DNA from 3 places in the Bacillus sp. JJ1609 genome. Region 1 is predicted to be linked to each of the others. Evidence: riboswitches for the same ligand, from Rfam matches in the RefSeq annotation. Region 1 holds a riboswitch; each other region holds the start of a gene.
The links. Region 1 has a riboswitch for thiamine pyrophosphate ahead of V7654_RS19850 (3-oxoacyl-ACP reductase). Riboswitches for the same ligand answer to the same signal wherever they lie in the genome.

Region 1 (4,504 bases):
GAGCCTTCAGGCAGTTCGTACTGCCTGCTATAAAATAAACCTTAAGCAAGCTTTCCATATGTTCCGGACTTATCCTTGTCATGGCGTCAGCCTGCTTTCTACTTTATTTTTAAGATTAAAGGCCCAATGGTTCGTTGGCCCATGCCCATTGCCGATATTTAACGGCTCCGCGATCGCGGCCTGAATGAATTCCTTCGCCACAGATACCGCTTCATACACAGCAGCTCCCTTCGCAAGCTGGGCGGCAATCGCTGCTGAAAACGTGCAGCCGGTTCCGTGAGTGTTTCTTGTATTCATTCTTGGTCTCGAAAATATTTCAAATTCTGTGCCGTCAAAAAGCAAGTCAACAGATTCTTTCGGATTATCATCATGACCGCCTTTAATGACCACATATTTTGCTCCGTTTGCATGAATCCTTCTGGCAGCTTCCTTTTTGTCATCGATGATTTTAATCGACATACCTGTCAGGACTTCTGCCTCCGGAATATTAGGGGTAACCACTAAGCAAACAGGCAGCAGATACTTTTTCATTGCCGATACAGCTTCCTGCTGAAGAAGAGGTGCTCCGCCCTTCGCAATCATCACTGGATCGACAACGACCTTATCCCAGCGGAATTGCTTTATTTTTCCAGAGACAGCTTCAATAATTTCGGCATTGAAAAGCATCCCAGTTTTCAATGCATCAACGCCAATGTCTTCCCCTACTGATTGAATCTGTTTTGCGACAGCTTCTGGCTCCATCGGGTAAACGCCCTGGACGCCAAGAGTGTTCTGGGCTGTTACTGCTGTCAGCGCAGACATGCCAAATACCTTCAGTTCCTGAAATGTTTTCAGATCAGCCTGTATGCCTGCCCCGCCGCCGCTATCAGATCCTGCGATTGTCAGAGCTTTAAACATTTTCTTTTGTCCCCCTTTTGGTAAAAGAACTATAGTTTAGGATGTCATCTTCGTTTACTTTGTACAGTTGATCTAGAAACTCTACTTGGAAGCTGCCAGTTCCCTTTTCTGCAGATTTTTCTGCTGCTCTTTCTGCTGCTACCCCATAGATGACAATTGCTGCAGCTGCTGCAGTGAGCGGGTTTTTTTCGACTGCCGCAATCGCGCCAATGACTGAAGTTAGCAGGCAGCCAGTACCGGTTACCTTTGTAAGGATCGGATGTCCGTTATGGACAATGAATGTCAGCTTTCCGTCGGTGATGATGTCATCTTTTCCAGTTAGCGCAACGACTGTATTCAATTTTTTCGCGGCAGAAACAGCAAGCTCGATGACATCCCCAACTGCCTCGCCAGCGTCCACGCCGTGAATATCCCATTTTTCACCGGCCACATTTGCGATCTCGGCTGCATTTCCTCTGATAATCGAAATCTCCAATTCTTCCATAAGCTTCAAAGCAGTTTCAGTACGATAAGCCGTGGCCCCTGCGCCGACCGGATCAAGAATGACAGGCACTCCATGCTCATTTGCTGCTTTTCCGGCAATCAGCATCGACTCAACCACTGTCGAATTCAAGGTTCCGATATTTAGCACAAGACTCCCTGCCATTGCGGCCATTTCGGCAACTTCTTCAGCAGCATAAGCCATGACTGGCGATGCCCCCAGCGCAAGCAAGCCATTGGCGGTGAAATTGGTGACAACGACATTCGTGATGTTATGAATCAGCGGTTTTTGGGTGCGTACCTTTTTTAGCAAACTAACGACCTCTGATTTTTCCATGACAATTCCTCCTTTTGATTACTGCGAACTAACCTCTAAGTGCAACGTAATTTAAAACTAGGGACTTCCTTTTAACTTCTTGTTCTTCTATTTCCAATTCTCTTAGTCCATGACAAGTCCGCCATCAACTACAAGGTTTTGCCCCGTAACCGCTCGCCCCCATGGAGATGCAAAAAATACAACTGCATTTGCAGCTTCAGCTGGGTCCGTTACTTTTCTAAGGGGGGTCGATGACTGGATCAACTGGAAAACCTCCTCAGAAGTAGCGGAGCTTGCGTCTGTTGTTTTTAGCAAACCGCCCGAAACCATATTGACGGTGATGCCATATTTGCCAAGATCATTCGCCATATTTCTGGTAAAACCAAGTAAGGCCGCTTTGCTCGTCGTATAGTCATGATAGGCGACAACAGGGTTCTGGAATAGGTTTGTGCCAATGTTTATGATTCTCCCAAACTGGCATGTTTTCATATCAGGAAGTCCGGACTGGATGGTATTCAACGCTCCTCTGATGGCACCTTCAAGCTGAGCATGGTAATCCTCCCAGCCGACGGAAAAGGCATCCTTATTCGTAACAGGGTCGAACTTGAAGCTGACTAGAGCGTTATTTACCACGGTGGTAATCGGTGTTCCAAAGTGCTCCTTTGCCTGCAAGAACATGTTTTGAACCTGTTCGGAATCCCTCACATCCGCCTGGACAGCTAGTGCGGCATCCCCAATTTGTTCGGCTAGCTGCCTTGCTTTTTCCTCGCTTTGAAAATAGTTGATTACGACTCTCGCGCCTTCTCTTGCAAAAGCCTTAACCGTTTCTGCACCCAATCCTCTGCTGCCGCCAGTTACTAGAACTACTTGATTTTTTAATTCCATTTTTTTAACCTCCTTAAAATAAGGCTTTGTTAAATTAGACTGTTGATATTTAACACAGCCAAAACATAAAAAAGCCAGATCCATAATAGGACCTGGCTTAAAAGCAATGTAAGGGAAAAAAACATCTCTCACTACTTTCCTACGCTGGTATTACCCAGATCAGGTCCAAAGGGTCAAAAAACTAATGTTTTCCTCTCAGCCCAACACAGGGCTCCCCTAGTAGTACAACGAATATTTAATTAATTTCATAGTAGCCTTAACATTTATATATGTAAAGGGATTTGATTTTATTATTTTTAAGAACAATTTTTATAACCCAATACAAATTGTGTTCAATCAGATATATGATAATATGAAAATATACTCAAGAATGGGAGATGAAGGGAATTGAAAAACGAGATTATTGAAAGATTTACTTCTTATGTAAAAGTAGATACGCAATCAAATGAAAACAGTGAAAGCTGCCCTTCGACTGAAGGCCAGTTAACGCTTGCCAATATGCTTGTGGAAGAATTGAAAACGATCGGCATGGAGGACGTCACGATTGACGAGAACGGTTATGTGATGGCCACGCTTCCTGCCACTACAGATAAAGATGTACCGACGATCGGCTTTCTTGCTCACGTTGATACAGCGACTGATTTTACTGGAAAGAACGTCAATCCACAGGTCATCGAAAATTTTAACGGCGATGCAATTGTCCTGAATAAAGAGCAGGATATAGTTCTATCACCTGAGGATTTCCCAGAGCTTCCGCAATATAAAGGGCACACATTGATCACTACGGATGGCACTACCCTTCTTGGAGCCGACAATAAAGCTGGCATTGCTGAAATCATGACTGCGATGGCTTATTTGATTAAGCATCCAGAAATTAAGCATGGCAAGATCAGGGTTGCTTTTACACCTGATGAAGAAATCGGCAGAGGACCTCATAAATTTGATGTAGCAGCGTTTAATGCTAAATTCGCTTATACGATCGATGGCGGCCCGCTTGGCGAACTGGAGTATGAAAGTTTTAATGCAGCAGGTGCGAAGCTAACGTTTAAAGGGAAGAATGTACACCCGGGTACAGCAAAAGGAAAAATGGTCAACTCCGCGAAACTCGCGATGGAATTCCACAGCATGCTGCCGGCAGAAGAAGCTCCAGAACATACGGAAGGATATGAAGGCTTCTTCCATTTAAGCTCCATTACTGGCGATGTTGAAGAAACGAAACTGCAATATATCATCCGCGACTTCCACAGTGACAGCTTTCAGGCTCGAAAGAATTTGTTCGAGAATATCGCTAGCGAACTGAAGGATAAGTACGGTGAAGGCCGCGTCCACCTGGAATTGAATGATCAGTACTATAATATGAAGGATAAAATCGAGCCAGTTAAGGAAATCGTCGACATTGCATACGAAGCGATGGAAAACCTCGGCATCAAGCCGATCGTGAAGCCAATCCGCGGCGGTACAGACGGCTCCCAGCTAAGTTATATGGGGCTGCCTACACCAAACATCTTCACAGGAGGCGAAAACTTCCACGGCCGATTCGAATACATCTCAGTCGACAACATGCTGAAATCCGTAGAAACAATCGTCGAAATAGCCAAACTATTCGAAGCCAAAGCATAACACTTTAACACACCACCGCGCCGGGGGTCAGACCCCCGGCACTTTAACGCATAACCGCACTGGGGGTCTGACCCCCAGTGCTTTAATGTGTTAAATCGGTCTGTGGTCTTAGGTGGATTTAATTCTGTGGGGCATTGGTGGGATTTGGTATCTGCGTTATCTTAGATATATAGATTGATTGAGAGGGGAAACGAAAATGATAAAGCGGATTTTGGTTATTTTTTTGATTATTACGGGTGCGTATATCGCGATGAATTATTTGTTTGACGGGAACGGGAATACTCTTTCAAAGACGGAGGATTCTGC
Region 2 (4,504 bases), on a different contig from region 1:
TCAGGCAGCCATTTAATCATCATCTTTTCAATTAACATGATGATACTGTAGAACAGCATGCTAAAAAATATGATGATGAAAATCGCAATAAACACACGATCTGTTCGAAACGCAGATGACGATAAGGTCATGAATACACCAATTCCTTTTTCCGCTCCGAGCCATTCAGAAATAACGGCTCCCATTACACTGTAAGTAGCCGCGATTTTCAAACCTGAAAAAAGTGGCGGAAGTGCATTTGGAAGCTCTACCTTCGTGAAGGTTTGAAATGCAGAAGCACCTGACATTCTCATATAATGCTTAAGATCTGCAGGGACATTCTTAAACCCATCTAACGAAGCAACCGTAACTGGGAAAAAACAAACTAAAATAATGATAATCAATTTCGGCATAAAACCAAATCCAAACCAAATCACTAATAATGGAGCCAATACGATTATTGGTACATTCTGCGATAATATTAATAAGGGGTAAATTGCGTTCCGCAACGAAGGAACTAAGTGCAGCATTACCGCAATCAGGAAACCAATCACTGACCCGAGCAAAAGCCCGGCGATTGACAATTGCAATGTTGCCGCGATATCGGGTAAAAATAATGAATAACTCGCCATGGCTTCTTCAACTATGACCGAGGGGGCGGGTAATAGCCATTCAGGGATGCTGTTAAATCGGGTAATCCCTTCCCAAAACAAGAAGAAAAGGAGGAGAACCAAAAATGGTCTCCAACCCTTATTCCAGATTGATTTCATTAGCGGTACTTCTCCGTCAGTGTATTCATTGTAATTCCAGTTGGCTGATACAGGATTTTCACCTGTGAGATCACATTAGGTGAGCCTAATCCCACCATTTTTTTATTCATCTCCGCAATCACCGACAACAGTGTTTCAAGCTCACCTTCCATTGTCGTTTCCAGAGGATGGACTTCATATATCACTCCAGGTTGATCAATAATACTAATTGCCTCATCTACTAAACGAATAACTTCCTCTGTTGAAGAAGCCTTTGGGATAATTTGTACACTTACAAGTGCATTCGCCATTGTTCATTTCCTCCCTATTCTGGTAAAAACTCATTTGTATAGGCTTTTTCAGCATCCAATTCCTTTTCCAGAAGACCATTTTCAAACATCCATTCACTGTAATTCTTCCAAACCTCCAGCTTTTGTTCACCCCAGTGATCAGCATCATCTTGATACTTTGGAGATAGCCATTCCTGGCTTTTCTTAACCAGATCTTCGTCCAGATCAGGTACGGCCTTGATCAGGATATCAGCACTTTCAGATGGATGATCAATCGCGAATTGATATCCTTCAGTGAGCGCTGCCATGAATGCCTTAATGGTTTTCGGGTCATTCTCAATCATCTTTTCATTTGTGCTGATGACCGGTGTATAATAATCAAGCTTCTTCGAGTAATCTGTTAAATACACCATATTGATTGGTTCATTTCTTAGCTCTGCTTCTACACCTGTCCACCCATAATAAATCCAGGCAAAATCAATATCCCTTTTTACCGCTGTGAAAAAGTCTGAATCGCCCATATTAACAATTTTCACTTTTTCTATATCAGCATTTTCCTGTTTCATTATCGAGTTGATCACTTCTTTTTCAATGGGTGAACCCCAGCCTCCATACGTTTTGCCAGCAAAGTCCTTTGGTGAAACTATGTTTTTGGCTTTCGGAGAAGCAAAGCCTGAAGTGTTATGCTGAATAACAGCTGCCAGCGATACTAGAGGAATTCCCTGTATCCTTGCCTGGGTAATCCCCTCCTGATAACTTACACCAAACTCAGCCTTCCCTGATGCAACCAGCTGGTCAGCTCCCGCTTCACCAGGTAAAAGAATATCTACATCCAATCCATGCTTTTTGAAGTATCCTTTTTCCTTTGCTACGTAGATTCCTGTATGATTCGTATTTGGAGTCCAGTCAAGCACAATGGATACCTTTTTCAGTGAGCCCTTTTCCTTGGCTGTCGGTTCACTCGATGAACAGCCGGCAAGACTCCAGATTAATAAAAACCCAGAAAACAAAATTAATAGCTTCTTCACGATTCTCCCTCTTCCCGTTTTTACTTGACAATGAAGTTGGAAAAGAAGGCTTTAATGAAACAGAAAAATGCGCTCGGGGAATCCCAAGCGCATGAAAAAATCCATAATAAACGAAAAAACGTCTATCAGAAGATGTTCCCTACGCTGGTACTAACCAGATCAGGTTAAAAGGGTCAGCATCTTTGGACACTTTCTCAGCCGGCACCACCGGCTCCCCTACATTTCCAATTCTCCAATTGTCAATTCTACTATATATAAAGTTTTTTGATTCGTCTAGGAAAATAAAAATAGCTTATTTAGAATTCCACAAGAATTCCTCAACCAAGATAGTATTTTAAAAATCAACCCAAAATTTGAAGGGATTGAATAGCCAATTATCTGCTTCCCACATTTCAGAATAGATGAAAATTCCTATGTAAAAAAAAGCGTGAATCCCATTTCGAGGAATTCACGCTTCTCATAAAAGTATGATTCCTACTGGGTTCGAACCAGCGACCTCTACCCTGTCAAGGTAGCGCTCTCCCAGCTGAGCTAAGGAATCGTTATTCTGTTTGTCCTTATTAGCGAGGACATTTATTAATATATAATGTTATGATTCTAATGTCAATATAATTTTCCAAATCAGACATATAGTACGATTATCGTTTCTCATAAAGCTCGATGACGGTTCCAGCTGATTTTAGTCGATAAAAAACCGAACTAAACTTTTTCATTCTTAAAAAGGCCGCGCCCGATGAAGTTCGCTGTCACTGGCTGCTTCCCAATCTCCCTTGCCCATACTGAAATTTGCCCGATGTGGTGTATTTCATGTGCAAGAGTATGTCTCATAATCTCACCCCAGGTGAAGGTAACGCTGCTGCCATCTGACTGTGGAAGCTGTAAGATTCGGTTTTCCATCTCATCATTCCAGGCAAGAACGAACTCTTTTACCTCGGCTTTAAATTTGGCATCCAATCCCTTCACCTTATCCAAGGTATTATAAAGCTCAAAGTTCTCCTGGAAATCATCTTTTCCCTGAAGCAAGCGAATCCAGCTCCATTCCACGTCAATAATATGAAAAAGGGTCTGTAATATACCTCCCACTCCTCCTGTCCGGGAAGCGTGCAGCTCTTCCTCATTAACTCCTTCACACCACTTATACCAATCATCCCGGACTGCCCAATTGTAGTGAAACATCATTTTCATTCAGCATCCCCCTCTAAATCTCCCTTATTGCTTTGATTACACTATTAATATATTCATCCTCATGCGGGACAAATTGATCTTTTACTACCTTCAATACCAGAGGCTGCTTTTGTCCATCGCGGTTTAGTGTAAAACCCTCTGCCTCCAATTCCATCACTTCTCCAAACCAGAGCTTTTCAAAAAGATCCAGACTGGTCCTTATTATTCCTGAGACTTCCTCTTTTTGCAGGCTGTATTTCTCGTAAGGGACATGTTTGTTATACACATACACATGGCACATTTCTTTATCGATAAAATTTGAACTAACGAGTGAAGCCTTGATTGTACCCACGGAAAATAATTCTTCCATTTCAATGTCTATTCCCAGCTCTTCCTTAACCTCTCTTAAACCATCAAAAGCATCTTCATTTGCTAAAAGATGGCCAGCAGCAGTGATATCCAATAGATTTGGATAATCCTTTTTAACAGAACTACGGATTTGGAAATAAATAATGTCCTCTCCAGCTATCCTCTCAGTAAACCAGCAGTGAAAGGTCTCATGCCAATGTCCTTCTATATGTACTATAGACCTTGGTGCAGTGCCTATTTCCTTACCTTGCTCATCAAATATTCTCAGCAATTCAGTTTCCATAATCCATACCTCCATTTTATAAAAATTATACCATTTTTCCCTGAAAATAAAACGAACATTAGTTCCTATTTTATTGAATAAAGAACGAATGTTCGGGTATAATGTAAATATAAATACTAAGGGGTGAAAACATGAATCGTCTGCTTACAAAGTCACTTAGTGACAATCAGCCAGTTGAAATGATATACCTGGCGGCGAACAACGAAATTACGCATCGTAAAATCATTGTGAAAGAACTGCATGGAAGCTATTTCAAAGCGTTTTGTTTCCTTCGCAATGATAACCGCCTTTTCAAGTTTGAAAATGTTCTTTCTGTAATGCCGGAAAAACAAAGGTTCAGAAAAACAAGCTAAAAAAGAAGCCCCCAATGCGAGGACTCCTTACGATTTTTAACTTGCTATGCTTTTGGTGAGTGTTCTTCACAATATCAATAACTTGCGGTCTTTGGATGAACCTTGTCTTCTCGTTTTATCAAATATTGTAATGCGATGATAAGCACAAAAGAACCAAGGCCGATGATATCCGAAATTTTCTCAGGATAGATCAGCAGCAAGCCGCCAATGAGTGCAATAACTCTTTCATACCAGAACAAACTCCGAATCCAATATCCTATAACTCCAGCTCCGATTAACATCATTCCCG
Region 3 (4,504 bases), on a different contig from region 1:
AACAGATTCGATAAGGGTATCTAACCCTTCCAAAGCCAGATCATTTTCCAGATAACTTTTCACATACGGGTTACCTTCGAACAGCTGAAGTGCCAGCCAGCGTACGGGAAGATTTGTCCGTCCGTCCAACATGGTACCCATCTTAAGGATTCCATCCTCGATGGCTTTTCCATAGTATACGAGGTTTGCCTTTCCGCTTCGGACAAATTTACCTGTCACCATTTCAGCGAGCTCATCGCAGCCTTTGCCAGTCCTTGCCACTACTGGAGCTACTGTCACACCCAGTGCTTCAGAAAGTTTATCAATATCAATTTTTATGCCGCGGTTTTTAGCGACATCCAGCATATTCAACCCAATAATGACAGGAGCGCCATATTCCATAAGCTGGAGGGTTAGGTGGAGATTTCGTCTTAACTGAGAAGCATCAAGGATATTAAGCAATTTTTGAATCGGCTCGTTCAGAAAAAAATTCGTGACGACTCCTTCATCCTTCGAGAGTGGATTAAGTGTGTAGACACCTGGAAGATCAATCAGCTGATCTTTGCTATTTTTAAATATACCTATTTTTTTCTCAACGGTTACACCGCTCCAATTGCCAACATATTCATATGAACCTGTTAAATTATTAAATAGTGAAGTTTTGCCTGTATTGGGATTCCCAATGAGCGCAATGTTCATCATACTCGCTCCACTTCGATTCTATGTGCTTCTTTCCTGCGGATTCCGATGCATTGGCCGCAGGACTCGACCATCACTGGACCGCCAAAGGGAAGGATGCACTTCACGCATACTTCAGCACCCTCCGCAATTCCTAAATCCAGTAATCTTCTCCTGACAAATTTGTCAGCACCAGCAATATTCAAGATCCGGCCCTTTTCTCCAGCCTTAAGTTTTCCCAGCATCGCCATCACCTTTTTTTGTAGATTGAAAGTTTAATAATAATATAATTGAGAATGATTCTCTTTATTATTTAATTTTGTTCCAGTGGAATAATAAATAACATTTAATTGAGAATGATTATCTTTATTTAATCAATATGAAAGAATTACAACTGTGACATAAATCACAAATAGAAATTTAATTGATGTTTTTAATAAAATCTCCACATGATTGACAATATTTTTTAAAGCTGTTAAATTTCGTCCCAAAATGATTATATACCCTAATTGGTATATAAATAAATACAAAAAGAAGAGCTTTTCAGCTCTCCTCACTTTTTACATTGTTTTTTTACTTACATTTGCAAATTGAACCATTCTTGACGGTGCTGCGCTAATAACAAGAATGACGACAATCGCACTTAAAATCATGCTTGGGAGCATATAAGTGCCATTATAAATAAAGGAATATAGCCATGCTGACTGTCCTTCAGGTGCATAGCTTCCGAAGAAAATCCATCCGGAAAGAAAATGTGAAATAAAACGAAGCGCACTGCCAATAAAGGTACCTGCTATGACAAGAGCCATCCATTTTTTCTTGTTCCCCTCTTGCATGCTGGCTTTTACTTGGGATGCGAATATTCCTGCCAATCCCAACAAAGCAAAGGCAACGAGATAATCAAGTATTCCCTGTACCGGATGATAAATTTGTGACATTCCAAGAATAAATTGTAAAAGTCCAAATAAAAAGCCTGTAAGAACTCCACCCTTAACTCCCCAGCGGAATGCCATTAGGAAAACAGGTACCATCGCAATTGATACCGATCCGCCTTGTGGCCAAATCCTTGAAAATAAAAATCCTGAAAATAAATCCAGCAAATAAGCCAGAGCGGAAAATACTGCAACTTCCACTAAAAATAAAGTTTGTTTTTGTTTCATCATTGTTCCTCCTTCTTTTCAGAATGAGGTCCGTTTCCAACACGCCTTTTCTGCTTCAGAAACAAAAAAAGCAATCAGGGGATCGATATAGGATTCCCATGATTGCTTTCCTATCGCATCCACATTCCTACGCTAGCATTAACTAACAGGTTCAAAGGGTAAGAACTCGGGCGCTCACTCTCAGCTGCAATTTGCAGCTCCCCTTGTGGTCATATTTAATTTCTCACCTATGAATATACTATTTCTCATTGTTAATAACAAGTAAAATCTTTTTATTAAAGGCTCTGTTAAACTTGTCTGTTGATTTCCGCTCCTGGCACTCGCTTTCCGCGGAAGAAGTATGAAAAAGCTCAAGAGCCAGCTTTTTCAAGGACAAATTCTTCTAGGGGCGTCAGGTGAGCCTCCTCGTCGCTTTGCTCCTGCGGGGTTAAATGGTCCTTCTGACGGATCATTTCAACCTAGGTCTCACCTTGGCCGCTGATCCCGCAGGAGTCGAGTGCCCTCCGCTCCAATCAACAGGTGCTTATAATTAACATTGAACTACAACAGAGCCTTAGTAAAATTCAGTTAAACCAGGTAAATTAGCGCGGTAATGTCGAATATCTATATAGACAAAAATTCCTTTCATATGATAAAAAACTCGGTCTTTTGTCACATTTTTGCCTGTTCGACGCGTTTCTCCGCATCTTCTTATTATTCGACAAAGGGATTTACGATTTTTCAACGAATGTTTTAGAAACGGAAAAGTTAAACTGGGGGACTTAAAAAAATGCTGCCAATAACACAAAACCGATTGCTTAGCTTCCTGACTAGTGAAAAAGAAAATCTGATTGCCGAATGGAATGAAAATTTAATCGTATCTGAAGACGATCCATATAAACAAAAAATAAATAAGAATGCCGAAGATATGTACGCAATTATCATCGCGGTCTTTACAAAAACGAATGAAGAGCTTGATGAACATCTTCAAAAAATAGCCTTTACCGTAGGAGAGGAACGAGTACGCTCTGATATCAATATTGGAGATTTTGTATATAACGTGAACTCCGGGCGTTCTGTCATTTACAAGCATTTGCACAAACTGAATGTGGAATGGGAGGAACTTCAAGGCACTATTAATAGAATCAACTACTGTTTTGATACTTTTCTTTATTACGCAGTATCCTATTATAATGAACAAAAAAATAAAATCATCGAGGAAAAAAACGAATTCATTGATTCAACACATAAGGACAGATTGACCTTGCTTGGACAAATGACCTCGAGTTTTATTCATGAATTCCGAAACCCATTAACTTCGATTCAGGGATTTATCCAGCTTTTAAAATCAGACCATCCCGAAATGAAGTATCTGGATATTATCTCCAGTGAATTAGAACAATTGAATTTCCGCATTTCCCAATTTCTACTTTTATCGAAAAAAGAACTGATTGGTAAAGAGAAAAATCTATTCTCCTTGAACAAGATGATCGATGAAGTATTAAATTTCCTTTATCCAAGCATCTTAGATACAAATGTCAGGATTGTAAAGAATGTCGCAGATGACATGGAATTATTCGGTTATGCGGATGAAATCAGACAGGTACTCATCAACATTATCTTTAACGCCATTGATGTTTTAAGCCAATACCGTGAGGATCCAAAGATTGAAATCAAGGGATTTTTTGTGAATGACACTCATATAAAATTAGAGATTGCCAATAACGGGCCTGTAATTCCTGACAATTTACTGAAGACGATATTCGAACCTTTTGTAACAACAAAAACCCTTGGAACCGGCTTGGGTCTTTTCGTCTGCAGGGAAATTATTGAAAAGCATAAAGGGATTCTTGCATGTTCATCAGAACCTGAAAAAACATCATTTATTATTTTGCTGCCACTCACCGGTAATGAAAGCTAATAATCTTATAAAAGCATAAATGAAAGTGAAGTGTGACTTCTGCTAAAGAGGTTCCAAACAAAAATAACCTTGATCACAACCTCAATAAAAGCCCGTCCTTTATAAAAAAGGAACGGGCTTTTTAGGTCATCGTATTATTCTGTATATTCTAATGAACGTTTTTCATTCATCCTTTTCACTCTAAGTTTTTCACTCTTTACTGCATGCTTCTTTTCTGATTCAGCCACAATGACTGCACATGCTGCGTCACCTGTAATGTTGACAGCTGTACGCGCCATATCAAGCAGACGGTCAATACCGAGAATCAACCCAATACCCTCAACAGGCAATCCGACAGACTGCAGAACCATTGCAAGCATGATCAACCCTACTCCTGGGACACCCGCAGTACCAATGCTTGCAAGGACCGCTGTTATTACAACTGTTCCAAGTTCAGCAAGTGTTAGGTCTACTCCATACACCTGAGCAATAAAGATTGTTGCAACCCCCTGCATGATTGCCGTGCCATCCATATTAATCGTCGCACCCAACGGCTGTACGAAACTGCTGACTGATTCTGGAACACGAAGATTCTTTTGAGCCGTTTCCATCGAAACTGGCAAGGTAGCATTACTGCTTGAGGTACTGAAAGCTACACCCATTGCTGGAGAGAAACCTTTGAAGAACCAGAAAGGGTTTTTACGCGCAAGGAAATATACACTTGATCCATAAGTTAAAAGAGCATGGATAATTAAAGCGAGTAGCACGACTAGCATATATACGCCCATCGCTTTAATTGCACCGATCC

Region 2: another riboswitch for thiamine pyrophosphate. It lies ahead of V7654_RS19070 (ABC transporter substrate-binding protein); the one in region 1 lies ahead of V7654_RS19850 (3-oxoacyl-ACP reductase).
Region 3: another riboswitch for thiamine pyrophosphate. It lies ahead of thiT (energy-coupled thiamine transporter ThiT); the one in region 1 lies ahead of V7654_RS19850 (3-oxoacyl-ACP reductase).

The regions. Positions count from the first base shown of each region.
Region 1 is NZ_JBALSS010000028.1:55,143-59,646, forward strand. It holds gene thiE (thiamine phosphate synthase) at 1-82, opposite strand, end outside; gene thiD (bifunctional hydroxymethylpyrimidine kinase/phosphomethylpyrimidine kinase) at 79-897, opposite strand; gene thiM (hydroxyethylthiazole kinase) at 890-1,714, opposite strand; gene V7654_RS19850 (3-oxoacyl-ACP reductase) at 1,817-2,578, opposite strand; TPP riboswitch at 2,698-2,806, opposite strand; gene pepT (peptidase T) at 2,966-4,198, shown strand; gene liaG (LiaG family protein) at 4,395-4,504, shown strand, end outside.
Region 2 is NZ_JBALSS010000027.1:5,556-10,059, reverse strand. It holds gene V7654_RS19080 (ABC transporter permease) at 1-749, opposite strand, end outside; gene V7654_RS19075 (thiamine-binding protein) at 749-1,039, opposite strand; gene V7654_RS19070 (ABC transporter substrate-binding protein) at 1,054-2,046, opposite strand; TPP riboswitch at 2,166-2,274, opposite strand; tRNA gene V7654_RS19065 (tRNA-Val) at 2,515-2,587, opposite strand; gene V7654_RS19060 (DinB family protein) at 2,746-3,231, opposite strand; gene V7654_RS19055 (NUDIX hydrolase) at 3,245-3,862, opposite strand; gene V7654_RS19050 (hypothetical protein) at 3,994-4,215, shown strand; gene V7654_RS19045 (TRAP transporter permease) at 4,290-4,504, opposite strand, start outside.
Region 3 is NZ_JBALSS010000008.1:202,699-207,202, forward strand. It holds gene feoB (ferrous iron transport protein B) at 1-678, opposite strand, end outside; gene V7654_RS09750 (FeoA family protein) at 678-902, opposite strand; gene thiT (energy-coupled thiamine transporter ThiT) at 1,218-1,817, opposite strand; TPP riboswitch at 1,925-2,031, opposite strand; gene V7654_RS09760 (histidine kinase N-terminal domain-containing protein) at 2,587-3,717, shown strand; gene V7654_RS09765 (dicarboxylate/amino acid:cation symporter) at 3,852-4,504, opposite strand, start outside.